4 regions of the Blautia sp. aa_0143 genome follow, and region 1 is predicted to be linked to each of the others. Evidence: riboswitches for the same ligand, from Rfam matches in the RefSeq annotation. Region 1 holds a riboswitch; each other region holds the start of a gene.
What was found. A riboswitch is a leader RNA that binds a small molecule or an ion and turns the genes downstream of it on or off. The one in region 1 is predicted to bind cobalamin.
Positions count from the first base shown of each region.

Region 2: it holds a riboswitch for cobalamin, as region 1 does, so the genes downstream of both, EAI83_RS02685 (cysteine-rich small domain-containing protein) here and nikB (nickel ABC transporter permease) in region 1, are expected to answer to the same signal.
Region 3: it holds a riboswitch for cobalamin, as region 1 does, so the genes downstream of both, EAI83_RS09210 (ABC transporter permease) here and nikB (nickel ABC transporter permease) in region 1, are expected to answer to the same signal.
Region 4: it holds a riboswitch for cobalamin, as region 1 does, so the genes downstream of both, EAI83_RS02750 (sirohydrochlorin cobaltochelatase) here and nikB (nickel ABC transporter permease) in region 1, are expected to answer to the same signal.

Region 1 is NZ_RCXU01000021.1:62,719-70,151, reverse strand. Features, by position in the region: gene EAI83_RS11930 (ABC transporter ATP-binding protein) at 1-593, opposite strand, end outside; gene EAI83_RS11925 (ABC transporter ATP-binding protein) at 586-1,371, opposite strand; gene EAI83_RS11920 (ABC transporter substrate-binding protein) at 1,386-2,954, opposite strand; gene nikC (nickel transporter permease) at 3,013-3,843, opposite strand; gene nikB (nickel ABC transporter permease) at 3,844-4,782, opposite strand; cobalamin riboswitch at 4,967-5,155, opposite strand; gene EAI83_RS11905 (M14 family metallopeptidase) at 5,440-6,399, opposite strand; gene hisIE (bifunctional phosphoribosyl-AMP cyclohydrolase/phosphoribosyl-ATP diphosphatase HisIE) at 6,571-7,433, opposite strand, start outside.
Region 2 is NZ_RCXU01000004.1:21,173-28,605, forward strand. Features, by position in the region: gene EAI83_RS02675 (glycyl radical protein) at 1-2,522, opposite strand, end outside; gene EAI83_RS02680 (phosphatase) at 2,876-3,592, shown strand; gene EAI83_RS02685 (cysteine-rich small domain-containing protein) at 3,700-3,987, opposite strand; cobalamin riboswitch at 4,255-4,424, opposite strand; gene EAI83_RS02690 (C40 family peptidase) at 4,656-6,116, opposite strand; gene EAI83_RS02695 (N-acetylmuramoyl-L-alanine amidase family protein) at 6,400-7,433, opposite strand, start outside.
Region 3 is NZ_RCXU01000015.1:38,868-46,300, forward strand. Features, by position in the region: gene EAI83_RS09195 (ABC transporter ATP-binding protein) at 1-500, shown strand, start outside; gene EAI83_RS09200 (ABC-2 transporter permease) at 497-1,171, shown strand; gene EAI83_RS09205 (MATE family efflux transporter) at 1,327-2,685, shown strand; cobalamin riboswitch at 2,833-3,006, shown strand; gene EAI83_RS09210 (ABC transporter permease) at 3,143-4,072, shown strand; gene nikC (nickel transporter permease) at 4,088-4,951, shown strand; gene EAI83_RS09220 (ABC transporter ATP-binding protein) at 4,932-5,723, shown strand; gene EAI83_RS09225 (oligopeptide/dipeptide ABC transporter ATP-binding protein) at 5,733-6,671, shown strand; gene EAI83_RS09230 (nickel ABC transporter substrate-binding protein) at 6,701-7,433, shown strand, end outside.
Region 4 is NZ_RCXU01000004.1:39,754-47,186, reverse strand. Features, by position in the region: gene EAI83_RS02765 (GerMN domain-containing protein) at 1-913, shown strand, start outside; gene EAI83_RS02760 (DNA internalization-related competence protein ComEC/Rec2) at 958-3,237, shown strand; gene EAI83_RS02755 (NAD(P)/FAD-dependent oxidoreductase) at 3,360-4,739, shown strand; cobalamin riboswitch at 5,128-5,302, shown strand; gene EAI83_RS02750 (sirohydrochlorin cobaltochelatase) at 5,465-6,757, shown strand; gene EAI83_RS02745 (hypothetical protein) at 6,879-7,433, shown strand, end outside.

The DNA of each region.
Region 1 (7,433 bases):
AGACGTACCAGAAGCCGGATCACGGATTCCTGTACGGAAACGTCAAGTGCAGAGGTAGCCTCATCGCACACCAGAATCTCCGGTTCCAGGGAAAGTGCCCGGGCAATACTGATACGCTGACGCTGACCACCACTCATATTATGGGGATAGCGGTCTGTAAAATCTTCAGGAAGCTCTACCATTTTCAGGAGTTCTCTGGCCTTGGATTCCTTTTCGCTTCTTTTCAGCTTTCCGTAATTGATCAGGGGTTCTGTGAGAATATCCACGATCTTCATTTTCGGGTCAAAGGACGCCAACGGATCCTGGAAGACCATCTGCATGTTCTGACGGTTCAGCCAGGTTTCTTTTTTGGAAAGATCAGAGAGGTTTTTTCCATGGTAAAGGATCTCTCCGCTGGTCGGTTTGTCAAGAGAAATGACCATGCGGACAAAGGTTGATTTACCGCAGCCACTCTCTCCTACGATTCCCAGAGTTTTTCCTTTATAAACGTTCAGGTTCACATCGTTGCAGGCTGTTAAAGTTCTGCCGCCGGAAGCCGGGAACTGTTTTACGATATGTTTTGCACTGAGTACGATATCGGATTCCTTAAACATAACGCTGTCCCTCCATTTCCGGCACTGCAGCCAGCAGTTTCTTTGTATAGTCACTGGTCGGATGCTCCATGACTTCATCTCGTGTTCCCTGATCCACAACTTTTCCGTTCTGCATAACAACAAGCTGATCTGCCATATAGGCTGCTACGCCAATGTTATGAGTAACAATGATGATACCGGTTCCGAAATCATCACGGAGCTCCATCATCTGGCGTACGATCTGTGCCTGTGTAGTAACGTCCAGCGCACTAGTCGGCTCATCTGCAAGAAGCAGCTCCGGGTTAAAAGTCATGGCCATGGCAATACCAACTCGCTGGCGCATACCACCGGAAAGCTGGTGTGGATAACTTTTCATGATATTTTCTGCGTCCGGAAGACGCATTTTCTGAAGCATGGAACAGCCTTTCTTCCATGCTTCTGCTTTGGATACATCTGTATGTGTACAGATATATTCCACATACTGACTTCCGATCTTACGGATAGGGTTCAGGGTTCCGCCGCAGTCCTGGAAGATCATGGAAATGCGGGTACCCCTTAAATTTCTCCATTCATTCTTTGTATTGGAAAGCAGAGAATGTCCGTGAAACTGAATATCTCCGGTGCTGACCCGGCCACCTCCGCCAAGTGCGCCGAGGACAGCACGAATCACGGTTGTTTTTCCACTTCCACTCTCGCCTACCACACTGATGATCTCCCCCTTCTTCATGGAAAGGTTGAAATGTTCAATGGTAGGTGCCTGTTTTCCGTACTGAACGGAAAGATCCTTGATCTCAAGCATAAATAAGCGCTCCTTTACTCGGCAAGAGTGATATCCTTTGTCAGCCAGTAATAATCCATTGGATACATCTTAACACCTGTTACCTTTTTGTTGGAGAAGAGGTAGGTTGTCTCATAACCAAAGAATACAGTTGCAGCATCATCCATGATATCCTGCTGAATATCGATGATGAGATCTTTTCTCTTGTCCTCATCAAATGTCTGCGCAAGCTCGTCAAGAAGCTTGTCAACCTCCGGGTTATTGTATCCTGCAGTATTGTTTGCAGAGGAGCTGTACCAGTTCTCTCTTAAGTAGTTCTCAGGGTCTCCAGTGTTTGCTACCAGCACGTTCCAGATCAGAAGGTCATACTGACCGGAATCTCTCATGTCAAGAAGTGTCTCATAACTTACTGTGTTCAGGTTTACGTTGATACCGATCTCCTTCAGACTGGCCTGTGCTGCCTGTGCGTATACACCAAGCTCGGCACGGCTTGTGTAGATAACAAAATCAAGAACAAGAGGATCTCCGTCAGGAGTTTCTACAAATCCGTCACCGTCAACATCTTTGTATCCGGCCTCATCAAGGATCTTCTTTGCGCTGTCCGGATCATAGGAATTCTCATCCTTCAGATCATCGAATCCAAAGTCAAGTGTTGGAGGAACCGGTGCTTTACCAGCTGTTGCGCCACCCTCAAGAAGAGTGTTGCAGTATGTTTCCTTGTCAAGGCCACGAAGAAGTGCCTGGCGAAGAGCCTTATCGCTGAGTGCATGATCCTCATTCTGGTTCATGAATGCATAGGTGGAACGAAGAGACTGAAGCTCCTGGATGTCGTAATTGTCATTTCCCTCAAACTCAACCAGGTTCTCTGTTTTCAGGTTGTAAGCGATATCGATCTCACCTGTCTGAAGAGCCATGGAACGTGTTGTCTGGTCATCCACACATTTCAGTGTAACTTTATCAAGGGGAACTTCTCCATCCCAGTAGTTCTCATTTTTTACTACGATACAGGAATCCGTCGGGCTGAAGGACTCTACTGCGTAAGGTCCTGTACAGATCGGTCCTTCCATGGCAAATGTAGAATCATCTACATTTGTATCTACGATCAGAAACAGCGGGTCTGCAAGGCATCCGGCCATGTTTGCATTTGCTCTGTTCAGATGGAAGATCAGGTTCTGTCCGTCAACTTCGAGGCTGTCGAGATCAAAGAATTCCGGAACACGGTCACTCTTTTCAGCGGTACGTTCGATGGAGGCTTTTACCATTTCCGGTGTCATATCGTCACCGTTGGAGAATTTTACGCCCTCACGGATCTTGAAGGTCCATGTTTTTCCATCGTCACTGTTTTCCCACTCTTCCGCAAGACATGGAACGATCTCACCGTTCTCATCGAATTTTGTAAGGCACTCGCCGATCGCATAACGGGATACAACCCAGCTGAAATACTGCTCTGTCGGCTCCAGTGTATCTGCAAAGCTTGTTACTCCGATGGTGATCTCCTTATCACTTTTTTTGTCACCTTTTGCCTGAGCCACTGTTGCCATTGAAAGGGTCATCATACATGCAAGTGTAGCAGCCAGCACTTTTTTAACTACATTATTTCTCATTTCATCCTCCTAAAGATAATATACTGATCATATGGTGTTGGTTTGTTACAGAGTTGTTTTATTGATCCTGGCGCGGATCCAGTACATCACGGATGCTGTCTCCAAGCATGTTGAAAACAACAACACAGATTACGATAGCGATACCAGGGTAGATCATAAGCCATGGCGCCTTTGCCATGTAGGTTCTTCCTTCATTCAGCATCAGTCCCCACTCCGGTGTCGGCGCAGTTGCACCAAATCCCAGGAATGAAAGGGAAGCCAGCTCCAGCATCATAGTTCCGATATCTGCTGCCGCAGTTACCACCATCTGGGTTACCATGTTGGGAAGAATGTGTACAAGAAGAATTTTCCAGGTCTTTGTTCCGTTTACTATAGCTGCCTCTATGTAAAGACTCTTCTTGACTTTCAAGACCATACTTCGTGCAAGACGGGCATATTTTGTCCAGCTTACAGCCGCAATGGAAATAACGGCATTGACCAAGTTTGGTCCAAGCATACCGGCAATGGCAATGGCCAGTACAAGCCCAGGGAAGGAGATCATCATATCTGCGATACGCATGATCACTGCATCCACAACGCCGCCGAAATATCCGGCAATAACTCCTAAAAATGTACCGATGACAAAGATCACTGCAACCAGACATAAGGTCATGATCAGAGAGGTTCTTGTTCCGAAGATAACACGGGAAAGAAGATCTCGTCCAAGCTTATCCGTTCCGAACGGATGAGCGGAGCTTGGCTCCTGCAGTGATTCGGTCATAACTGCATTCAGTGGATCATATGGTGAGAGCTGCGGCGCAAAGATCGCAATTCCGATCACCACGAGACCCAGAATGAAGAAAAGAGTGAACTGTTTATTTTCTTTGAATGTTCGTAATACCTTTTTCAATTATCTATCCTCCTTAAGTCTTGGATCGAGATAAGTATAGGACAGATCCACAAGCAGGTTGATGCACATGTACAGGATCGCGATCCAAAGTACATAGCCCTGTACAAGAGGATAGTCACGACAGGAAATCGCCTTTACTGCCATATTTCCCATTCCAGGCCAGTTGTAAATGATCTCTACAACTGCAGTACCTCCCAGAAGACTTCCAAGGGAAAGTCCCAACAGCGTTACCAGCGGAAGCATAACATTAGGAAGGACGTGTTTCCAGAGAATGACGCTTTCCTTGATTCCACGCATTCTTGCACCTGTGACATAATCCTGATGAAGTTCCTCCAGCACTGCACTTCTTACCTGTCTGGTATATTTTGCAGACATGGCAAGTGCAAGAGTCAGCGCCGGGAGGATCATGGATTTAAAATCCGTACTGCCTCCTGCAACATTGATCCAGCGAAGCTGAACACCAAAGATGCTGAGAAGGATCAGGCCCAGCCAGAAGCTTGGAACAGATACTCCCACAAAGGTAATTCCTCTCACAAAATAATCCGGGAATTTGTTCTGATATACAGCGGCCAGGATTCCAAGCGGTATGGAAATAATGACCATCATCAGAAGTGCCAGCAACGACATCCTCAGCGTCGGCCAGAAACAGGATACCAGTTTATCTGTTACCGGCATTTTGAAAGAATAGGACTGTCCCATATCTCCTGTAACAACACCCTTCAGCCAGGAACCATACTGCACGAGAAAGGGCTGATCAAGGCCAAGCTCATGTCTTGTCTGTTCCAGAAGCTCTGGTGTAGGAAGATTACCACACTCTGTCAGCATGATCTCCGCAGGATCACCAGGTGACAGGTAGGTCAGTCCAAATGTGAAAAAGCTGATTCCAAATAATACAATGATGATCTGGAGAAATCTTTTTCCTACTTGTTTCTTTGTCACGTTTTACTCCTTTCCTCATTTGATGCGATTTTAACATTGCCGTTTTAATTTAGTTAGATAAAAGAAACTATTGGATTCTCAATATGCAGAATATGCATGGAATTTTAGAAAATTTGCACGAAAAAAGCCCGTGACGAAATACGGGCACACAAAATAAATATGCTTCCTATCTTCCGTAAGAATCATTTTAAAACAATTGCAAGCAGGTCTCCTGACTTAGGATCCTTACCCTCAGACACCTTCCCGGTCTATTTCTCACGCACTCGACCAGTGGTACTTTGTCTGAGGATTTCCCCTTACAGTGACGGGATCGTACCGGATTTACACCGGTTTCCCTATTAATCCTCTCAGAACTTACAACGGCTGATGTGAAAATCAGCAAATGCTGTCAAATTACTGAAACATTATATGATAAAACTATAGTTTATGTCTATGGAAAAATGTTATATTTTTAGAAAACTCATAAATTTTGTTAAAGATGCTTGAATTGTATATATCCCCCATGGGGGATTTGACAATTGGATTTATCTAATCTGCTAAAAAAACACGGATTTTACCTCACTATTTTTACAAATAGAATAGCAAATGGTAAAACCCGGTTTTCTTACTGTTTCAATATGATTTCAGACAGAAGCGTTCTGAAAAGGTTGTTTACTATCAGGTCAGAGTCTCCGTGATCGCTGCATATGCGATCATTGGTCCGTCTTCAATAATGTTCAGACTGGCTGTCTGATAAAGTACGACTCCGTTTTCAGTTGCAATAGAGGTGTAAAGTAAATTCCCATAGTAATCTCTCAGTTCACCCAGTTCTTCCCCCTTAAAAAAGTATTCTCCAGGCTTCTTGGACGGATACCAGCATCCGGTATACGGCGCATATTCATAGACTACATTTTCCAGAAGCATCTGACGGTAATGCTTCAGACCATGACATTTCTTTCCCTGGAGATGAAAAACAAGGTGACGGACGTCTCTTTTATCCTGTTCTACTTCCTCCCAGGTCCAGTAGCTGTGTCCGCCTCTTTCGATAAGAATACTTGGAATTCCAAGAGAAGAAGCATAATTGTAGGCGCCACCTGTGGCAGTTGTGGAACGGACCACATATTTTACGCCGATATGCCGTGCCATATGTAATGATTTCTCTGCTGTCTTTTCATCTACAACCCCTACATAATAAACATAGGGATGAAGCTGTTCGAACCCATCTCCGCTATGCAGGTCGATATAATAATCTGCTATGGAAAAAAGCTTTGTCACTATAGCATAGGCAATACGATCTGCAGCTGTTCCCTCAGGATCTCCGGGGAAAACGCGGTTCAGGTTCTTGCCATCCTCATAGACTAGACTCATGGTGCGATGCTCAAAGCCACTGACATTGACCAGTGGAACGATGATCACATTTCCCTTTAGTTCTTCCGGTTGAAATTCTTTTGCAAGTTCCATTGCCGCCTGGATTCCTACATACTCCGCACTGTGTATTCCCGCTGTGATCAGTATCGTCGGTCCGTCTTTCACTCCGCATATCACAGTTGCCGGCATTGCTATGCCGTATCCTGTGATCTTAATTTTCCCCTGTGCCTTCTCTCCTTTTTCAATCACCCAGTCATCAATTTTGATCATTGGTTGTTTCCCTTTTCCTTTTTTATATTTCCGCACTTTTGACGATAAGTATATCATGCCTAACCGAAATTGTACATATTCTTTTAAGATTCCGGGAAAACAGAAAAAAGCTTTCGTAACCGTTCATTCTGATCCGACGTACAAAAGCTTTTTTCCTGAATGATATATAATTTATCTTTTTACCAATTCTTTGGTGATTTCTTCCCAGCTGACTCCTTTTTCCACCATGAGTACCATCATATGATAAAGAAAATCTGAAATTTCGTATTTAATCTCTTCTTTATCCGGATTTTTGGCTGCAATGACGATCTCTGTGCATTCTTCACCGACTTTTTTCAAAATCTTGTCGATTCCTTTATCAAAAAGATAATTGGTATAGGAACCTTCCTTTGGATGTTCTTTTCGGTCAGTGATCACATCATACACATTCTGGAACACGTGAAGAGGATTGGTATCATCGTACTCCTTTTTCATCAGCGGTTTGAAGAAACAAGTACGGTTTCCTGTATGGCAGGCTGCGCCCACCTGCTCCACTTTGGCAAGGATCGTATCATTATCACAGTCAATGGTAAGAGACTTTACATACTGTACGTGGCCGGATGTCAGACCTTTGGTCCAGAGCTCATTCCGGCTGCGACTCCAGTATGTCATTTTTCCAAGCTTCAATGTTGTGTTAAAAGCAAGCTCATTCATATAGGCCAGCATCAGTACTTCATCCGTCCGGTAATCCTGGACAATAACCGGAACCATTCCGTCACTGTTTAATTTAAAGTCCGACCATGCAATATTACTTTTATATGTGTTTACCGGAATTCCGGCTTCTTCGCAGGTTTCCTTAAATGTATGCAGATCATTTTCAAGACTGCTTACATAAGCACCGCAAAGTCCGGACACAGCTGGTTCTCCTAAAAGCTCCAGAACGCTCTCAGATCTGTTTTCATCGGTATGAAGAACAATGGAAATCTGAGAAATCTCTGCAATTTCATTTTCGACAGTGTCCAAAGCCAGAACAGTGTCTGCATATGTTTCGATCA
Region 2 (7,433 bases), on a different contig from region 1:
AAGCCCTGCTCAGTACGTCTGATGATATCGTCCTGCAGAGATCTGGAAAGTGTAGTGAACAATGCGCTGTAGCCTGCAACACGTACAACCAGATGTTTGTACTTCTCCGGATGCTTCTGTGCATCCAGAAGTGTTTCTCTGTCAACAACGTTAAACTGCATATGCATACCCTTCTGATCAAAGTATCCGCGGATCAGTGCTACGAATTTCTCCAGTCCTTCTCTTCCTGCAAGTGCTGACGGATGGAATTTCTGATTGAACAGCGTTCCGTTGGATACGATAAAATGATCCAGGCGGGATACAGAAGTTGCCGCAGCTGTCGGTCCCTTCACATCCTTGCCGGCTGACGGGGAAACACCATCTGCTACCGGAGTATGTGCGTAACGGCCATCCGGTGTTGCACCGGTCTGTCCGCCAAGAGGAACGTTTGCAGATACAGGATAAAGTCCTGCCTGATAATGTCCGCCTCTCGGGTTCATATATTTCTGAAGCGGCTTGGTGTAAGTATAAGCCACATCTCTTGCAAAATAATCCACATCCGGGATATCGTTTCCAAACTTCGGAACCTCCTCGATCATCTTGTGGATCTCTTCGAATCTTGCTTTCTTCTCCGGAGATGGCTCTGTTCCGAGAGCTGCTGTCATAACAGCTGTTGCGGTCTGCTCATTTACGCGGATGCCATTCTCCTGAAGCTTCTGCATAACAATGGTGGTGATATCTGCTGCAGACTGTGCATCGATACCCTTGCCGTAGTTCCATGCCAGAGCCTCCTTCAGCTCTTCCATGGTCATCTTCTTTTCTTCATATACAAGTTTGCGGATCGCATACAGAGAATCTGCCATGTTTGCAATACCAAATCCCTGAGGACCTGTAAAGTTATAAACAGCTCCGCCTTCCTGAACGGATTTGCCTCGTTTCAGGCAGTCATCCACCATACAGGAAAGGAATGGAAGCGGACATCTCTCCGCATGTGCCACATCAATGGCATTATCAGCATTTACAAGCAGGGAAATGAAATATTCCATCTGTTTCTTATATGCATCATAGAACTCATCGAAGCTCTTCATCTCTGTAACATCGCCGGTCTGGACACTGATCTGTACCCCTTTGTCCATACCATTAGAGAAAACCATCTCCAGCGGACGGCACATGTTAAAGAATGCAGCGTCATGCCAGCCCTCTGTCTTACCTGCCTTCTGCGGTTCTACACAGCCGATGATGTTATATTCTCTGGCATCTGCAAGAGAAAGGCCGCGGTTCTGCAGTGCAGGAATGATAACCTCATCATTGTAATAAGCCGGAAGTCCGATTCCTGTTCTTGTAAGCTCTGCAGCCTTGATCAGGAATTCATGTGGTGATCCGTTCCATACTCTTACAGAAAGAGACGGTGCCGGAAGGTGCACATGCATAGACGCCTGGATGCACATAAAGGAGAGATCATTGGTCACATCCTCGCCATCCTTGTTCTGACCACCTGCGATCAGGTTCTGGAAAAGGCTGTAGCCTGCAAAGCCTTCTGCAGATGCAGCATCACGGCATTTATTCAGGTCGTTTAATTTTACCCATATGCAGTCCATCAGTTCCTGGGCAAATTCTCTGGTAAGATTGCCTGCTTCCATATCACTCTTGTAATACGGATACATATACTGGTCAAAACGTCCCGGAGAAATAGAATGTCCGCTGCTTTCCATCTGGATCAGCTGCTGTACAAACCAGAAGGACTGGCACGCCTCATAGAAGTTACGGGCGCCCTTCGCCGGTACGCGTGTACAATTGGATGCGATCTGAAGGAGTTCCTGTTTTCTGGTCGGATCCTGACACTGATATGCCATCTGCTCTGCGAGCTCGGCATAGCGATGTGCATAGTCGATAACTGCCTGACAGCTCATGATAACTGCTTCCAGGAAACGGGATTTCTTTGCGTAATCACCATCTCCTACATTACACTCATCCAGTTCCTTCTGAGCTTTGGCAATGATCCCTTCATAGCCGATCGCCAGAACTTCTTCATATTTAACGGTTACGTGTCCTACACCATTGTAGAAATAGTTTCCGGGTGTAAAAATATTGTGGTCAATGGCAAGAATCGCTTCCGGTGCCATATAGGAGGTTGCAAGCTCACTGGTAGTCTTGCCTTTCCAGTATTTATGTACCTCACGGAGCTCCGCCTTGGTTTCCTCCGCAATATAAAATGGATCGGCTGTTCTGGTAGCCACTGTATCCAGCTCATCTTCCAGCCACTGGAAAGAATACTCCGGAAACGTCTGACATCCTCTCGGCGCCAAAGTGCTGCTTCCGACGATCAGCTCCTCATCACGGATGATGATCGGAATGTTGTGCAGGATGTGGGCAAATGCCTTGGCTCTGCGGGTGATGATCGGCTCGTCTTCTGTTGCTTTGTAAGACTCTGTGATCAGTTTTGCTCTGGCAGATTCGATCACCGGCATCTTTGCATAAAGATTATCTACAAGATGTGTGATCCTGTCTGTTTTCGGAACATCTGCTATATGAAATTTCTCCATGATTCTCCTTTCTCATAACCGGTTGTTTCTGGTGATCTGTCTGCCTCTACGCTTCCAGAACCGCTCCTGTCCGGCTATGTGCTCATGTAGTTTTATTATACCTTACCCCTACTGCGATGTCAACGAAATCCAACATGTGTTTCTAGCTGTTTTTGTGGGTTTTATCGGTTGTGCCCTGTTGATTTTATTTGTTTTTTGTATTTTTATGTTTTTCTCTATTGACTTTGTTTTTCTGCTCTGCCATACTTGAATTTATATAGGAATTCCTTTGTTTTTCAGAAAAATTTATGCAAAGCGGACATTCGTATTCCGCTCTGTCACATGTTCTCAAACAGTAAAAGAGGTGTATTTTTATGTATCTTTCTGATATGCATACCCACTCCATCGCCAGTGGTCACGGCACGGAATGTACCATCACAAACATGGCACGCGCAGCTGCCGAGAAAGGTCTCCGGCTTCTCGGGATCACTGATCACGGTCCCGGCACTCTGGCAGCCGGAACTTCCTCCTATTTCCGCAGCCTTACCTATTCTCCCAAAAAACATTTCGGTGTAGAATTACTCTACGGAATTGAACTGAATATCCTTGACCGCAACGGAACGGTAGATTTAGATCAGGAATTATTATGTAAACTTGATTACGCCATTGCCAGCATGCATGCCTGGAATTACCGCTGCGGTACCAGAGCCGAAAACACAGAAGCTTTTATCAATGTAATGAAAAACCCCTGTGTAAAGATCCTCGGACATAGTGATAACACTCATTACCCGGTTAATTATGATGCGCTTGCAAGGGCTGCCAGAGAAACCGGCACGATCTTTGAGATCAACGAAGCTTCTCTTGCACCTTATGGCTATCGTGGCGACACAAGAGAAAACTGTTTCGAGATCCTTCGATGCTGCCGCAAATATGATCTGCCGCTGCTTCTTTCCAGTGACAGCCATGGCCCGGAGCATATCGGAGATTTTACCTGTGCTGCTGAGTTTGTTCATCAGGCCATGTTTCCGGAACAGCTGATCCTCAACAACCAGATTCCCAGACTCAGGGTTTTTCTCCAAACCAGAGAATGATCTTCTGTATCTTTTCCGACAGATAACAGATATTGTCCACTCCAAACAAAACAGGCCAGTTCAAACACAGGAATATACATTTTCCTGTATCTGAACTGGCCTGTTTTTTATTTTTCCCGCTGCTTCCGTACAATTTCCGCAAGCTCGCTATATTTACCTGTAACATATCCAAAATTTTCTCTTCTGTGAGGAAGCTTGCACTCGGTGCAGTCTTTAATCCCGCTTTCCGTAAAGCGGAAATTACCACCACATTTATCTCCCAGTGCATATAAAGGACAATAGCAGAACAGACAATTGAAGTTCTCCGGATCTGCTCCTTTATGGCACGGAAAATACTCACAATTTTTGTGGCTGAAGTAAGAGTATTCTTTGCCTTCCCAGTATGGTTTCTCCATGGCTCTTTTCTCCTCTCCTGACATAACCACACATAACTTTTTCCTATAAAAAAGAGGTAGCGATGCCACCCCGGGGTAGAAATATAATCCGTTCATGAGTGCGCGGAGGGAACGAATGTATCCGGAGTAGTATCGCCTGCCATTTAATCATGTATAATTCATATGAACAGGCGCATTCCATAAAAAAATGCCTACTCTCGTAAAAAAGTAGACAACGTCCCAGGGGTGCGGAGTCCCTGAAATGGTTGTTACACTTTACACGGAAGTTTAACCTCGCCATAACAAGCAGGTTTCCTGGCTCCGGGATCATGGCTCCTCTCTCCTTCTCATACATACGTACAATGGACTATGAGATTCGCTCCTCCGTTACAGTGACCGGATCGCTCAGGTTTCACACCTGATTCCCTTTTCTGTGGACTTCTGATAATCAATATATAACTGTCAGCTATCCTCAGCACTTGCTATGTTCAATATGGAATTATACTGACATTATAATAACATCCTGTTAATTATATGTCAATACTGTTTTCAATATTTATACATTTTTGAGCATATTTTATTGCTGTTCACTCCGTTCCATGGGTTTTCAATATTTTTTCCGACGTCAAAAACAGCCCGACAAACTGCTGTCGGGCTGCTGTATTTTTATTTTCTATTGTACGTTCTTATTATACAAGACGTCTTACAGATACAATTGTTCTGTATGTAGCATCATTGCTGATCTTGATCCCATCCTGAGAGTTCGATGCATGAACGATCTGGCCATTACCCATGTAAATAGCCACGTGTCCGCCATAGCAGATCAGATCTCCCGGCTGTGCATCTGCGTAGGATACTTCTGTACCTGCATTCTGCTGCTCATAGGAGGTTCTCGGAAGGCTGACTCCGAAGTTCGCATAGACACTCTGTACAAATCCGGAGCAGTCTGCACCATTGGTAAGGCTTGTTCCGCCCCATACGTAAGGATTTCCCACAAACTGTGTAGCATAATTCACAACAGAAGATCCGGAACCACTGCTGTAAGAAGAACTGTCACTGTCTGAAGATGTATCCTCTGCATTAGATGTGTCCTCTGCACTTTCTTCAGATGCGTCTGTGCTGTTATCGTAATCTGCGTCTGCATTATCCTCTGTATTCTCAGTATCCTCGGACGCATCATCATTCTCACCATTGTCTGCATCTTCATCCACATCCTCGGTGTCATCTTCTGCAGTATCCTCATCTGCATTCTCGATCACGTCGCCGTCCTCATCGTACTGTCCGTCTTCGCTCTCGTCCGCCTCATCCTGCTGTGCTTCCTGCTCTGCCTGGCGTCTTGCTTCCTCTTCTGCCTCAGCCTGTGCTCTCGCTGCTGCTTCAGCCTCGGCCTGACGTCTTGCCTCTTCCTCTGCTGCAATACGCTCAGCCTCTAATCTCTGAAGCTCTGCAGTCTGCTCTGCAAGAAGGTTGGCATAATCTGTAGCCTGCTGCTGTGCGTAGGCGATCTCATTATCATAATCTGCGGATGTGGCACGCTTCTCATCCAGCTGTGCCTGCAGGTTCTGGGACTCTGCCTCATATTCCTGCTTCATTCCCTCCAGCTCTGCCTTCTCCTGTGTGTACTGTGCCTCCAGGTTTGCCACCTGCTGGATCGTATTGGAATATTTTTCAAGACTCTTACGGTCCTGCTCATAAGTCTTCTGTGTGTACTCTGCTCTTGTAAGAAGGTCAGACAGGTTCTCTGCATTCAGCATCATCTGGAACCATGCATCGTCTCCACCCTTCTCATAGAGATACTGGATACGTTTCTTCATTGCCTCATACTGTTTCTGCTTGGCATTTTTGGCCTTCTCAAGGTTGGTCTGTGTAGATGCAATGTCGGCTTCCTTATTGGAGATATCTCCCTCCAGTGTCTGGATCGAAACCATCACGTTTACAAGATTGGCATCAAGAGTTGAAATCTCGCCTTCAATCTGTGACTTCTGTGAGGAAAGCTCATCCAATCTGGAATAAGTCGCATTCAGCTGTTCGTTGGTCGCATCCATCTCCTGCTGAAGTGCTGCCTCATCTTCTCTTGTTGCGCTTACGCTGACTACCTGTGCTCCGCTGATGATGAGCGCCAGTGTCAGACATAATATCCTTTTCTTCATGACTGTTCACCCTCGCAATCTGATTCTAATTTAATACAGCGGATCTGACCATCCGCTTCGTTGGTTTTCTTTGTAATACTTTTGCAATATCTTGTTTCAATCTTTTTATATATTAACACAGTGTTATTTGGATTGCAAGGATTTTCTATTAATTAGTTTAAAACTTTGTAACATTTATTAATGATTTTGACATTAAAAAAGGAGAACCCGGGTTATCTCAGGTTCTCCTCTCACGTTTCTTATTTCTATTTGTTACATACAAATTTCTTTCAGCACATCCTGATCAGAACAGATCTGCAAGGATCTGATTGGCTGTCTTATTCAGATATCCGTTGGGATCGGAAAGAGTGCTTCTGTTCCATCTGAAGTAAGCACCGTTTCGGATATAGTTACCACTGGATTCATGATAGTCATATTTGCTGGCTCCAGGATACCTAGACATATAAGTTTCTGCCAGTTTGATCGCCTGGCTTCCGTAAGTTCCGCTTGGTGTCGGTGTTCCGGAAATCTGTACGCCGGCATTCGGTGTACAGTGGAGGATCACAACACTCTTATCGGAACACTGTCCGAGAACGATCCAAGTATGTCCGCTGTTGTATCCGATATCTCCCGGATAAAGCTTCCAGTTTGAGCTTGCCAGCTGAGACTGGGAAACAACGGTACCCATTCCCTTGCCGGAATACAAAGATCCAAGATTTCCGGAAACATCCGTGTACATAGGTCCACCGGATCTGCTCTGCATGATCTGATATACAGACCATCCTACAAAGCCGGAGCAGTCAAGGCCCTTCTGTTCTGTAGCTTCACTGAGATCCATATAATATCTGTAATTATAGGAGCTGGAATTGCTGTCATACCACTGTTTCCATTTTGGACTGATGCCCTTTCTGGTCGCATCTGACCAGTTGTGGCCGCCGCCCCATACGTAAAGAGTCTTTCCTACCGGAAGCAGTGCATTAGCAAGGAAATTCTTGATGGTCCTGGAGCTTGTAGCTGTAGTAGTGCTTGGGTTGGTATCCAGGACACCATTGCTGCCAAATGTATACTTCTTGCCATCGATCGTCTTCGTTCCCGTAGCCATGACACCGGTTGACGGATCGAAATAATATTTATATCCTTTTTTGGAATTTGTGACCCAACCGGTAGCCATCACGCCGCTCTTGCTGTAAAAATAATAGGTATCGCTGCCGATCTTCTTGAAGCCCTTATACATAGCTCCCGTGTTTGGATCAAAATAACGCTTCTGCTGTTTCTTATTCGTTGCCCAGCCCTTTGCCATAAAGCATTTGCTGGTAAAATATCTGGTCACATTCTGCT
Region 3 (7,433 bases), on a different contig from region 1:
TTCCGTTGGATAAATTTATAAAAGAGTACTCAACAGGAATGAAAGCAAAGCTGAATCTGATCGTTGCATTGACACATCAGGCAGAATTCCTGATGCTGGATGAGCCGACAGCAGGGCTTGATGTCGGAGCGAGGGAAAGGATGCTGGATATTTTAAGAGAGTATATGGAAGAAGAGCCGGAGAGAAGTATCCTGATCAGCTCACATATTTCTTCGGACTTAGAACATCTGTGTGATGACATTTATGTGATACATAAAGGAAAGATTGTACTTCATGAAGCGATGGATACGATTCTTGAAAAATATGCAGTGTTGAAGGTCAGTGAGGAACAATATCAGGCAGTGGACAAAAGGTATCTTTTGAAAGAGAAAAAAGAGTTTTTTGGAGTTGCCTGTCTGACGAACGAGAAGCAGTATTATATAGAAAATTATCCGGAAATCGTAGTAGAGAGCGGATCACTCGATCAGGTGATCCTGATGTTGACAGGAGGCGAAAGATGATGAAAGGAATCAGAGGGCTTTTGGAAAAGGATTTTCGATTGTTTTTTCGACAGGGTGGTAATCTTTTTTTGGTGTTAGTGTTTGTAGCATTGTTTTTTATACTTACAGGAAAAAAGGCAGCTGCTTTCATTGCAATGTATATCCCATCTGTTCTGGCGATATATTCAGGTAATACGATCAGTTATGATGAAAATGGCCATGGTTACACATATTTATTTTCTTTACCCGTAAATAAAAAAATATATGTCAGAGAAAAATATATTTTTTCCTTTATCATGACAGCATGTGGATGGTGCATTGGAATGATCTGTGCAGGAATTATGGTACTCATAAATCCTGAAGAGGTGTTTGATCTGGAAATGCTGGCAATGGAGTTGATCACATTTTTTGTGTTTCAGGCAATTGCGGGAATTATGATCGCGATCAGGATAAGGTTCGAAGGAGAGAAAGGGCGAATTGTGCTGCCAATCGCAATTTTAATTATTTTTGCGATTTGTTATACAATTAGATCTTTTGTGAAGACTAACTTGGGATTAAAAGAAAGTATTCTGCATATGATAGGGGGAATAGGGGATCTTGAAATCGGGATTGCCCTCATTGTGCTAAGTCTGCTTATATGGTTTGCTTCGTATAAGTATAGTATGAGCGCCATGAAGAAGAAAGAGTTTTAAGATAGGCGTGGCAAAGATGATCCATTAAAAATAATGATTATAAAGATGTAATAGCTACCAAAAATATGAGAAAAACTTTGTGAAAAAATAGGCTTGTGTTTCGTAAGAGTCCCTTGTAAAATAGCGGTCAAGGATGAAAAGAAAAGGAGATTCTTATGGGAACTAATGAAAAAGATATGACTGCCGGATCTCCCGGAAAACTGATCATAACTTTTGCCATACCAATGATGCTTGGAAATATTTTTCAGCAGTTTTATACAATGGCAGACACCATGATCGTCGGACAAGTGGTAGGAGTTAAAGCACTGGCGGCAGTAGGTGCCGGAGATTGGCTGGTATGGCTGGTGTTGGGGATTATGACAGGTATCACACAGGGTTTTTCTATTCTTGTATCTCAGTATTATGGAGCAAGGGAAAAGGAAAATCTGAAATGTGCAGTAGCGAAAAGCTATATCATGACAGCATTACTGTCTGTGGTCGTACTCGCAGTAAGTGAAGGTACAGTTTATCATGTTCTTTTATTTTTACAGACACCGGATAATGTCATTGATCTGACAATGCTATATTTGCGGCTGATCTTTGCAGGAATCCCGATCATAGCTGCTTATAATATATTTGCAGCGATCCTTCGGGCACTTGGAAACAGCAGATCTCCGTTGATCGCAATGACAGTGGCAGCAGTGATCAATGTGGGACTGGATTTGTTATTTGTGGCGGTTTTTGGCTGGGGTATAGCCGGAGCAGCAGTGGCGACCGTTATCGCGCAGGGATTTTCTGCCTTGTACTGTTTGATCGTATTACGTAAAATCCCGGATATCCGCCTGGAAAAGAAGGACTTTTACAGGCAGCCCTCTATGAGCCTGCGGCTTTTGGAACTGGCGGTTCCTCTTGCGATACAGAATGTGATCATCTCCGTGGGAGGACTTGTGGTACAGTATGTGATCAATGGATTTGGTTTTCTGTTTGTGGCGGGATTTACGGCATCGAACAAGCTGTATGGGGTTTTGGAGATGGCTGCCGTTTCATATGGATATGCTATTACAACCTATGTGGGCCAGAATCTTGGTGCAAAAAAATACCAGAGGATTCGAAAAGGCGTGCGCAGCGGCACTTATATGGCAGTGCTCACTTCGGCTTTCATTTCCGGCATGATGGTACTGTTTGGACGTAATGTACTGTCCCTGTTTGTATCCGGTGAACCGGATCAGACCCGACAGGTATTGGATATAGCATATAAGTATTTGTTTATCATGGCTGTCTTTTTGTGGGTGCTGTATCTGCTGTATGTGTATCGTTCCGCTATCCAGGGCCTGGGTAATACTTTGATTCCGCTTGCCAGCGGCATTGCAGAATTTATAATGCGTGTCAGTGTTGCGCTGCTGCTGCCAAAACTGATCGGTGAAGATGGAATATACTATGCAGAGATCTGTGCATGGAGCAGTGCAGCTGTTTTATTATTCGTAAGTTATATGATCATTATACGGAAATATAAAGAAGTCACCGTTCATACATAATGTTATTTACTTAAGAGATTTATAATAATACAGGCAGAAAATATCCGGGTTTCACTATGAAATGTTCAGATATTTTATATTTGACAAAAAACTATTTATATAAAAAGAAAAGTATGATATTATAATATTTATTCATTGCAACTATGAAAATTGAATAGTCAGAAGGGTGTACAAAGTACTTAATAAGGAATCTGGTGAAATGCCAGAACAGCCACCGCTACTGTGACAGGGACGAAAACCAAAATATCACTGGAGAGATCCGGGAAGATGGTAAGTAGGAAGAACTGGAGTCAGGAGACTTGCCTTTTTGACAGAAGAATTCTGATTCGGATGGGATACAGAAGGAATAAGCTCTGCTTGAGGTAGAGGTTTGTTTTTTGTGCTGATATGATGCTGGATCATATCAGCTTTTTTTATTTTAACCGAATAAACAGATGAAAAATGAGGAGAGATGAAGATGGGAAAAGTAATTGCAAAGCGTTTTATATTTATGATTCCGGTAGTGCTGGCGGTTACATTTATTATTTTTATGCTGAGTTTTATATCGGCAGGTGATGCTGCCAGAGTGCTGGCGGAGAAAAAATATGAGCATCCGTCACCGGAGCAGGTAGAAGAAGTACGGCATGAGGAAGGACTGGATCAGCCGGTGCTGGTACAATACGGGAAATGGCTGGATCAGGCACTTCATGGCGATTTTGGAAAATCATATTCTACCAGAAAACCGGCTTTTGAGGAATTAAAAAGATATTTTCCACAGACATTTAAACTGGCAGTTACTTCGTTTTTATTGTTGATGATCGTATCAGTCCCTCTTGGAATTTTGTCGGCAATTTATGAAAACAGAGTTCTGGATAAAGTCATTCGCATTTTGTCGTCCCTCAGTGTATCTATGCCGTCTTTCTGGATCGGTCTGATGCTGCTCTATATATTTGGAGTAAAGCTAAAAGTGATTTCCGTGATCGGAGGAGATGCCGGAGGCATCCCGATTCTTGCGGCATTTGCCATGGATATCAGTTTCTTTGGAATTATGACGAGATTGATCCGTACCAATATGATACAGGTGCTGAAGCAGGATTACATACGTGCCAGCAGAGCTAAGGGATTGTCATCTGTAAATGTAATTTTGCGTCATGGTCTGAAAAATATCCTGATTCCTGTGCTTACACGTCTGGTATCAATTGTGATCGGTTTTTTCTGTGGCTCAGCTGTGATAGAAAGTATTTTTTCAATTCAGGGAATCGGAAATCTGGCATTGAAATCCGTGATCTCAAAAGACACTCCGGTGCTGCAATGTTTTATCTTTATTCTGGCTGTTGGCATTGTAGTATTAAATTTTCTTGTGGATATCGCCTATTCTGCGATTGACCGGCGAATCCAGTTAAAGTAAAGGAGAGATCATAGAATGGGAAGCAGAAGAAAGCAGAAAACAGAAAAAAGCATGATCCAGAATCTGTACTGGAAACAGGTATTCCGGTCACCGAAAACAAAAATAGGATTGATGGTGGTCATAATTTTTGCATTGGCAGCTATTTTTGCACCTGTACTGGCGCCGCATGATCCACTGCTTGTGGATGTTTCGATAAAATTAAAGAATCCGTCGGCGGCATATCCTTTAGGTACTGATCAGCTGGGACGATGTATTTTATCAAGACTTCTCTGGGGCAGCCGGTATTCACTGAGCTATAGCTTTACGGTGCTTCTGATCACCGTATGTGTCGGGGTGCCGATCGGACTGTTTGCCGGATATGTAGGTGGAAAAATCGATTCCATAATTATGAGGATCATTGATGTATTTATGGCTATGCCGGTCTTTATTGTGGCACTTGCCATTGCAGGAACCGTAGGAGCCAGCGGCGCTCATCTGATCCTGTCCTTATCGGTCGTATCCTGGGCAGAATATGCAAGGCTTGCCCGAGCATTGACACTTCAGGAAAAAAATAAAAATTATATGACCGCACTAAAAGCCGGCGGCTGCGGCCACGCAAGGATCATATTTAGGCATGTATTGAGAAATATCCTGCCATCTGTAATCGCACTGGCAACAATGGAAATCGGTTCGATCATTCTGTCAATTGCCGGTTTTTCCTTTATCGGCCTTGGTGTGCAGGCACCGACACCGGAATGGGGGATCATGCTCAGTGACAGTAGAAGTTATATTCAGACTTATCCAAGACTGATGTTTTATCCGGGCATACTGATCATGATCATTGTTCTGGCATTTAATTATCTGGGGGAGGGAATACAGAATGGAACAGCCCAAAAATGATGTTCTAAAGGTAAAAAGACTACATGTGGAGTTTCAGACTTCTCACGGAATGGTTCATGCAGTAAAAGATGTCAGCCTGGAAGTAAAACGCGGAAGGATCCATGCTCTGGTGGGAGAAAGCGGAAGCGGCAAGTCAGTTACCTCTCTGACGATCATGAATCTGCTTGCAGGAAATGGAAAGGTGATATCCGGAGATGTGACACTGAACGAAAAGAGTCTTCTGAAGTTATCAGGAAAAGAAAAACGACAGTTATACGGAGACAGGATCGGAATGATCTTTCAGGATCCGACCGCTGCTCTCGATCCGCTCTTTACAGTTGAACAACTGCTTCTGGAAGGACTGAGAAAACATCGCAGAATGAGCAAAAAACAGGCAAGGGAAGCAGCGTTGGAAAGTCTGCGGATGATGAATCTGCGTGATCCGGAAGAACTGATGAAGAAAAAACCTTACGAATTGTCTGGTGGTATGTGCCAACGTGTTATGATCGCCATTGCCATGTCCATGAAACCGGATTATCTGATCGCAGATGAGCCGACGACAGCCTTGGATGTAACCGTACAGAAGCAGATCCTGGAAGAAATCTATCAGCTATCCAGGAAAGAAAATCTGGGCGTGTTATTTATTACGCATGATCTGGGTGTGGTGGCAGAGATCGCAGATGATGTTTCGATCATGAAAGACGGCGAAATAGTGGAAAACGGAACGGTTGAAGAGATCTTTTATCATCCGCAGCATTCATATACAAAAAAACTGTTGGATGCAGTTTTATAGGGGAAAAGTATGAGTACGTTACTAAAGACAGAACATTTAAAAAAATATTATGGCAAGAAAAAAATTGTGAAGGCAGTGGATGATGTAAGTCTGGAAATCCATGCAGGATCATCCATGGCCCTGATCGGTGAAAGTGGAAGTGGTAAAACTACATTCGGAAAGCTGATCGCCGGCCTGGAGAAACCTACAGATGGAAAATTCTGGTTTCAGGGACAGGAAATGCAGGATTTGTCTGAAAAGCAGTTTCGTCCATATCGCAAGAATCTTCAGATGGTCTTTCAAAGCAGCAGCGGGGTATTTGATCCCGGTTATACCATTGGAGAAAATATTCTGGAAATTTTGAAATTACATGAAAAACTGCAAGAGGGTGAGTATGAAGAGCGAGTAAAGGAGGCTTTGATCCAGACGGGGCTTGATCCGGATATCCGAAACCGTTATGTTGGACAGATTTCAGGAGGTCAGTGTCAGAGAGCTAATATTGCGAGAGCATTGGTATTAAGACCGGAACTTGTGATCTGTGATGAACCGGTATCCAGTCTGGATTATTCCATACGAAAGCAGATCCTGCATCTGTTAAATGAGCTGCAGGAAAAATATGAGATGACCTATTTACTGATCACTCACGATCTGTCCAACGTTCCATATCTCTGCAAAGAGGTGGCTATTATGTATCAGGGACGCGTGGTCGAGTTTATTGATCATACGGACAGCTTAAAGGAGACTGCCGTACATCCTTATACAAAAGATCTGTTTGATTCTATTCCGGTAAAAGAACCGAAAATGCGAAGAATCGGATCGCAGGAAAAGAAAATATTTTCAGATACCATTCCGGAACAGGGCTGCCCATATCAGAACCGGTGCAGAAGATGTACAAATATATGCAGAGAGCATATACCGGAATTGACAGAAATTGAAACAGGACATTTTGCGGCATGTCATATGCTGTAAAATATAAAACAAACAAAGGAGAGGAAGAAATGAAGAAAAGACGTGTAGCAAAATTGATAGTATTGAGCATGGTGGCGGCAACTTTACTGACAGGTGTCAATGTACAGGCAAAAGAGGAAAAAGTAGTTACGGCAATGACATCCATTGATCTGACTCCTGAACTTTGTGACCCTATAAAAAGTGGTCCGGACTTTCGTCTTTATGAAATGATCTATGATCCACTGGTGCGTTATGGAGAAAATGGAGAAATTAAACCGGCATTGGCAGAATCTTGGGATATCAGTAAAGATGGCACAACCTATACGTTTCATTTAAGAAAAGATGTGAAATTCTCAGACGGTACAGTGTTTAATGCAGACAATGTGATGTGGAATTATAACAGATGGGTGGAACAGGATGTGACCGGTAACTTTTCAGCCAAACTGGAAAATGTTACAAAGGTAGATGATTATACTGTAGAATTTAAGTTCGCAGAACCATGCTATACACTGCTGATCGAATTCAGCTATCCAAGACCATTCCGTTTCACCTGTGAAAGTGCACTGGATGAAGACGGAGAATTTTGTCAGGAAGTGGGTACCGGAATGTGGATGATCGACAGTTATGAAAGCGGTCAGGAGGTTGTCCTGGTACCAAATCCTAATTATTACGGTGAGAAACCAAATATTGATAAAGTAGTTCTGAAACAGGTGGTAGACGGTGATGCCAGAGTGATGGCGCTTCAGAGTGGAGAGGCAGATCTGAATCTTCAGGATATTCCAT
Region 4 (7,433 bases), on a different contig from region 1:
TGCCTGCATCCTTCTTGGTCTGGTTGCTTTCATAGGTTTGTCGGGAAGAAATAAAAACGAAGAACAGCAGTATAGATTTTATTATATCAACAGCGATGAAACGAGACTGAAAGAAGAAAAATATACTCCGGAGAAGGAAACAACAGAAGTGATGCTGCGCAATTTTTCCGAGAGTCTGAATAACCGTGAGACCCGGGAAGACGGAATCTCACTTTTTCCGGATGGAGTAAAGATTTCTTCTTATTCCATACAGGATGGAGTCCTGAATGTAGAATTCAATGAGGCCTATGATAAAATGTCACGTACCAGAGAACTTCTGGTGCGAGCAGGTATAGTGAAGATTTTTTTACAGGTTCCAGGAGTGGATTCTGTGGAGATCTATGTGGGTAAAAAGCCGCTGACAGATACCAGGGGTGAAGAAGTGGGAGCCATGAACAACGACACCTTTGTGGAGTTTTCCGGGTCCGATGGGGATGTGTACAGCTATGACACCTTTACTTTGTATTTCACAAATAAAAACGGAGATAAACTGGTAGCGGAACAGAGAAGTGTCCGCTACAGACGAAATCTTCCGAAGGCTACGGTGGTTCTGGAGCAGCTTGCAAGAGGTCCGCTGGAAAAAGGACATTATCCTACAATACCGGAGAATTCAGAGGTACTTTCCCTGACGAGAGCAAACGGAATCTGCTATGTGGATTATAATTCCGTATTTCAGGATTATGCTCTGGATGTTTCGGAACAGATTGCCGTGTATTCGGTGGTAAATACGCTGATCGCGGCAACGGATGTGGACAAAGTTGAGATTTCCATCGAAGGAAACAAGGAAGTGACCTTTGGCCAGAATATGCAGCTTTATAAGTTCTATGAATGGAACGACAGCCTGCTGGCACACACAAAGGCTAAAAAAGAATAGAAAAAATAAAACATTTCAAAATATCAGAAAACGGGAGAACATTTATGGCGAAAAGGCCGATGTGTCTTTTGTGTTTTCTTATGGTGCTGAGTCTTGGCGCACTGGAGCTTATGGGGATTCCTCTGATCAGGGGGAATCCCCTTCCGTTAAATGTGCAGGAGCAGATCGAAGCGCACCCTGGTTCCATAATCTGCGGGGAGGTGGAACAGTATGAAAACACAGAATTTTCCCAGTCTGTTTATCTGAAAAAAACATATCTTATCCATCAGTCAAAAAAATTTCCAATTGAAAATGTAAGAATATTTCTCAAAAAAGAAGAAGATCTGAAACCGGGAATGCGGATCCTGGTCAAGGGAACGCTGAAAAGAGTGGAAGGTCCTGCGAATCCGGGGGGCTTTGACAGCCAACAGTATTACGCCTGTCGTCATATTTATTATTTTATGAAGAACGCTGTGCTCCAAAAGAAAACAGCAGTGTATTCCGGCTACAGGCAGCTCCTTTTGGAGATAAAAGAAAGCTGCAGACAGATCCTGAAGGAAGCTGCAGGAAAAGATGCACCTGTTTTTTGTGCCATGACGCTTGGAGACAAACAGGAACTGGATCCGGAAACACAGATGCGCTATCAGCTGGCCGGAATCATACATATCCTTGCCATCAGCGGACTTCATATCAGTATTCTGGGAATGGGGCTTTACAACCTTCTAAAGAAGATGGGACTGGGGATCTGGCCTGCCGGGATTTTTTCTCTGGGAGTGATGCTGCAGTATGGGATCATGACCGGAGGGAGTGTTTCCACCATGCGTGCAGTAACTATGTTTTTGATCGCCATGGGAGCCAGGATCACCGGACGGATCTATGATATGATGAGTGCTCTTTCCGTAACTGCCATGATGATCCTTGTGGAATCTCCGGCCTATCTCCTGGACAGTGGATTTCTTCTGTCCTTTGGCTGTGTTCTGGGAATGGGGCTCGCTGCGGAAAAGATCTGTGCCCTTGCAGAAGCGGAGGAGAAAAAATGGACAAAGGCACTGGTAAGTCCTATAGCTCTTCAGCTTGTGACTCTGCCGGTGATGCTGAAGTTTTTCGGAGAAGTCTCTATTGCCGGATTTATCCTGAATCTGTTGGTGCTTCCAAGTGTGGGGGTAGTGCTGACTGGAGGAATGGTGGCGCTGCTGCTGGGAATTCTCAGTATTCCTGCGGCAAAACTGGTAATCCTGCCGGCAAGGGTACTGCTGCTTTTTTATGAATATCTCTGCAGTCTGGCAGGAAGATCAGGATGGAGTACTTGGATCGGAGGGGAGCCGGAAATATGGCAGATTGTGGTATATTATGGCTTTTTGATAATAGTCCTGTTTATGGGACAGTATATAAAAGAACAGCTCCGGAAGAAAAAAGCAGTCAGTGAGGAAACGGAGTTATCAGAGGAGCGGGCGGAAGCAGGTTGTTGGAAGCTATATGCTATCCGGATAACAGCCGGTATTTTTCTGGCAGTCGGAATCCTGATACTGGGATATCATCCAGCAGGAAGTCTGAAGGTGATCTGCCTGGATGTAGGACAAGGTGACGGTATTCTTGTGGAGACCCCGGAGGATCACCATTTTCTGATTGACGGAGGAAGCAGCAGCCAGTCGGATCTTGGAAGATACTGCCTTTTGCCGGCATTGAAAAGTCAGGGGATTTCCTGGCTGGATGGGATTTTTATTTCCCATACAGATCAGGATCATATCAACGGTGTGAAGGAGCTTCTGGAATATATGGGAAAAGGTCTTACAACCATCCGGGCCGGATATCTGATCCTGCCTGCCTGGGCGGAAAGACCAGATGCGTGGAGGGAGCTTGCAGAGGCAGCAAAAACAGCCGGAGTTAAGGTCGTGACAGCAGTAAAAGGGGATGAATTGCCTTGCGGCAAAGTATCTTTTTCTGTTCTGTGGCCGGAGAAAAATGCCACAGGAAAAGATGTGAATGAGGAAGCTATGGTGATGGAGTTGTCTTTTGGAGATTTTCAGATGCTTTTTACCGGAGATATCGGTGCAGATACGGAGAAAAAGCTTCTGGCAGCCGGGGGGCTTGAGGATGTTGACTGTCTGAAGGTGGGACATCACGGTTCCCGTTATTCTACCACAGAAGCATTTCTTGAGAAAATAAAGCCGGAAGTGGCGATCATTTCCTGTTCGCTCACCAACACCTACGGACATCCGTCACCGGAAACCGTAGAGCGGCTTAAAGAGGCCGGAAGTCAGGTGGAATACACCATGAAAAACGGTGCTATTACCGTGGAAACAGATGGAAGAAAGCTTAAGATCGGAAGGTTCCGGAAGGATTGAGGATTTTTTTCCAAAACCGAAAAAAAACGGTGACTTTTGAACACGTTTATTGTAGAATAGACAGGGTTTGTGCAAAAACAAAGCACTGAAAATGTGCAATACAAGATAAGGAGTTTTTATTTATGAAATATGATGTACTGATCGTAGGAGCAGGTCCCGGTGGAATCTTTGCGGCCTATGAACTGATGAATAATGATCCGGAGAAAAAGATCGCGGTTTTTGAAGCTGGTCATCCTCTGGAAAAAAGAAAATGTCCCATCGACGGAAAGAAAGTAAAATCCTGTATCCACTGCAAAACCTGTGCGATCATGAAGGGATTTGGCGGTGCAGGCGCTTTCTCCGACGGAAAATACAATATCACCAATCAGTTTGGCGGAACTCTGTACCAGCATATCGGCAAGGATACAGCTACAGAGCTGATGGAATATGTAGATAAACTGAACCTGATGCATGGCGGTGAGGGAACCAAACTTTATTCTACCACAAACAGCGAGATCCGTAAGCTCTGCCTTCAGAACGGCCTGCATCTTCTGGATGCATCAGTCCGCCATCTGGGAACAGATATCAACTATGTGGTACTTCAGAACCTCTATGAAAAAATGAAAGACCATGTGGACTTCTATTTTGACGCATCTGTTGACAAAGTAGAAAAAACTGAAGACGGTTATGCAGTTTTTGTAGGAGATGAGCGTTACGAGGGAACTTACTGTATCATCTCCGCAGGACGAAGCGGAAGTAAATGGATGGAGACGGTATGTACAGAGCTTAAGATCCCGACTCTTTCCAACCGTGTGGACATCGGAGTCCGTGTGGAGCTTCCGGCAGAGGTTTTCAGCCGTCTGACAGATGAGCTTTATGAGAGCAAGATCGTTTACAGAACTGAGAAGTTTGAGGATATGGTCCGTACCTTCTGCATGAACCCGCGAGGTGTTGTCGTGAATGAAAATACCAACGGTATCATCACAGTAAACGGTCACAGCTACGAAGATCCGGCAAAGCATACCAACAATACAAACTTTGCCCTTCTGGTATCCAAGCATTTCTCAGAGCCGTTCCATGACAGCAACGGATACGGTGAGAGCATTGCAAGACTTTCCAATATGCTTGGCGGTGGTGTTATGGTACAGCGGTTTGGAGATCTGATCCGCGGAAGACGAAGCACAAAAGCCCGTATTGAGGAAAGTTTCGTAACACCTACACTTTCTGCGACACCGGGAGATTTAAGCCTTGTTATGCCGAAACGTATCCTAGATGGCATCATCGAGATGATCTATGCTCTGGATAAGATCGCACCGGGAACCGCAGATGATGATACTTTGCTTTATGGCGTTGAGGTTAAATTCTACAACATGGAGGTCGAGATCGACGAAAATCTGGAAACCTGCCACAAGGGTCTCTTTGTTATCGGAGACTGTAGCGGCGTGACCCATTCTCTGTCCCATGCATCTGCCAGCGGAGTCTACGTAGCCAGATACCTGGAGCAGGAGTATTTTAACAGATAAACTGCAGAGCAGTTTATCTGTTATGAGCAAGTAGCAAAGCGGATTGCGAATATCCGCTTGACTAGATAAACTGCAGAGCAGTTTATCTGTTATGAGCAAGTAGCGAAGCGGATTGCGAATATCCAGTGTAAGACAGTCCATTTCTGATATCAGGGTGATGACAGAAAGGGGCTGTTTTTTATGCAGGATATGCATGAATATTGGAGAAAGTATTCTGATAATAACTGACAGATACAGGGAGAAAACCGGTTACTGTTCACTGGTAATAATTCGCGAGGTATTTTTTGTGAGTGAAGATCACAGAAAATCGTGAATCGTCTGACATCAATCTTGACAAATTTATGAGTTTGTGGTAAAAGTTAGATAACCAGGTAAAAGAAAATATGTGCAAATGTTATAATGATAAGGTTGCATCCAGTCGGATGTGCAAAAGAGAATCCGGTGAGAATCCGGAACGATACCGTCACTGTGAAAGGGGAGCTGCTTTTATAACCACTGGGAGACCGGGAAGGGAAAGCAGCGTGGAACCAAGTCAGGAGAACTGCCTTATTGTGAGATTCAGGGATTCGCGGTTTACGAATCGGTATTCTCCATAACAATACAGAACTTCTTTTTATGTATTTGTATTGCGCAGAGAATCATGTGTGAGCAGGCGGCCGCAGAGAGCTGCTGCTTTTTTGTACATATCAGTATTCTGGAAATACATGAAAAGAGGACAATGAGAAATGAAAAGAAAAACAATGTTAGCTCTGATGCTCGCAGTTTCCATGACATGCTCTATGGGTGCGGCTACAACAGCAATGGCAGCAGAGGATTCTGCTACAGAAGAGAACGCTGAGGCAGCTGATACCACAGAGGCTTCTGATGCAGATCAGGAAGCAGCAGATAATGTAGCAGCTCTGATCGACAAGATCTATGTACAGGAAAGAAACGACACAACAGATGAGGACTGCAAGGCAGCCAAAGAAGCATGGGATGCTCTGACAGATGCTCAGAAAGAACTGGTAGAGGGTGAGAATGCAGATCCGGATTATTTCGGACGTGACACAGGAGATGCTTCCAAGGACGATCCGCGTAACCAGGATGAGATCGGTGAGAATGAACTTCTTGTTGTAAGCTTTGGTACTTCCTTCAATGACAGCCGTGCAGAGGATGTCAAGGGAATCGAGGATGCTCTTGCAGAAGCTTATCCGGACTGGTCTGTAAGAAGAGCATTTACAGCACAGATCATCATCAACCATGTAGAGGCAAGAGATGATGAAGTGATCGATAACATGCAGCAGGCTCTTGACCGTGCAGTAGAGAATGGTGTTAAGAATCTGGTTGTACAGCCTACCCATCTGATGCATGGTGCTGAGTACGATGAGATGACAGAAGCGATCAATGGCTATAAAGATAAATTCGAGTCTGTAGCTATCGCAGAGCCAATGCTCGGTGAGGTTGGAGACGATGCAACTGTGATCAATGATGACAAGAAAGCCGTTGCTCAGGCAATCACAGATACGGCTTGCAAAGAGGCCGGATTTGACAGCATGGATGCAGCAGCTGAGGCTGGCACAGCATTCGTATTCATGGGACATGGAACATCTCATACAGCTAACGTTACATACGATCAGATGCAGACACAGATGGAAAACCTTGGATTGAAGAACGCATTCATCGGTACTGTAGAGGGTAAGCCGGAAGATACAGCCTGCGACAAGGTTATCGAGAAGGTAAAAGAAGCAGGATACAAGAACGTTGTTCTTCGTCCGCTGATGGTTGTTGCCGGAGACCATGCAAATAACGATATGGCCGGTGATGAGGAGGATTCCTGGAAGAGCCAGTTTGTAGCATCCGGAAACTTCGATAAGGTTGACTGCCAGATCGAGGGTCTTGGAAGAATCGAAGCAGTTGAGAAGCTTTATGTAGAGCATACAAAGGCAGCCATCGATTCTCTGGGAAGCACTGAGGAGTCCGCAGATTCTGATGCAGCAGCAGATACAGAGGCTGATTCTGCTGAGGAGTCCGCAGAATAATAAATATAAAAATATCTGAGTGAGTTCAGATACCTATAAGAAATCAATGTAACTGCCCGGAAAGATCAGGAAGACTGTTTTCCGGGCAGATTGCTGTATCTATGGAAGGGAGAAGATTATCATGAAAAAACGCTATGTAAACTTAATTCTTGCAATGGCAAGTGCATCAGTCCTGGTGCTGGGCTCTGTGCCTGCGATGGCAAAAACAGATGAAACAAAAACAGAGTCCGGTGAGGAAGCAGAAGCTTCCGAAGAAAAGGATACAGATGCAGCCAAAGCAGATACCCTGGAAGATGGCGTTTATACAGCAGAGTTTGGTACAGACAGCAGCATGTTTCATGTAAATGAGGCCAATGACAAAAAAGGAGAGCTCACGGTCAAAGATGGTAAAATGACCATCCACGTAAGTCTGGTTTCCAAGAAGATCGTTAACCTGTTTGCGGGAACTGCCGAGGATGCCCAGAAGGACGGAGCAGAGATCATTGAGCCGACCACAGATACAGTGAAGTACAGCGATGGTTATACAGAGGAGGTTTACGGATTTGATATCCCGGTACCGGCCATTGGTGAGGAATTTAACGTGGCGATCCTGGGAGAAAAAGGCAAATGGTACGACCATAAAGTCAGCGTAAAGAATCCTGTAAAAACCTCTGACGACAAAAAATCCGAAGGGAAA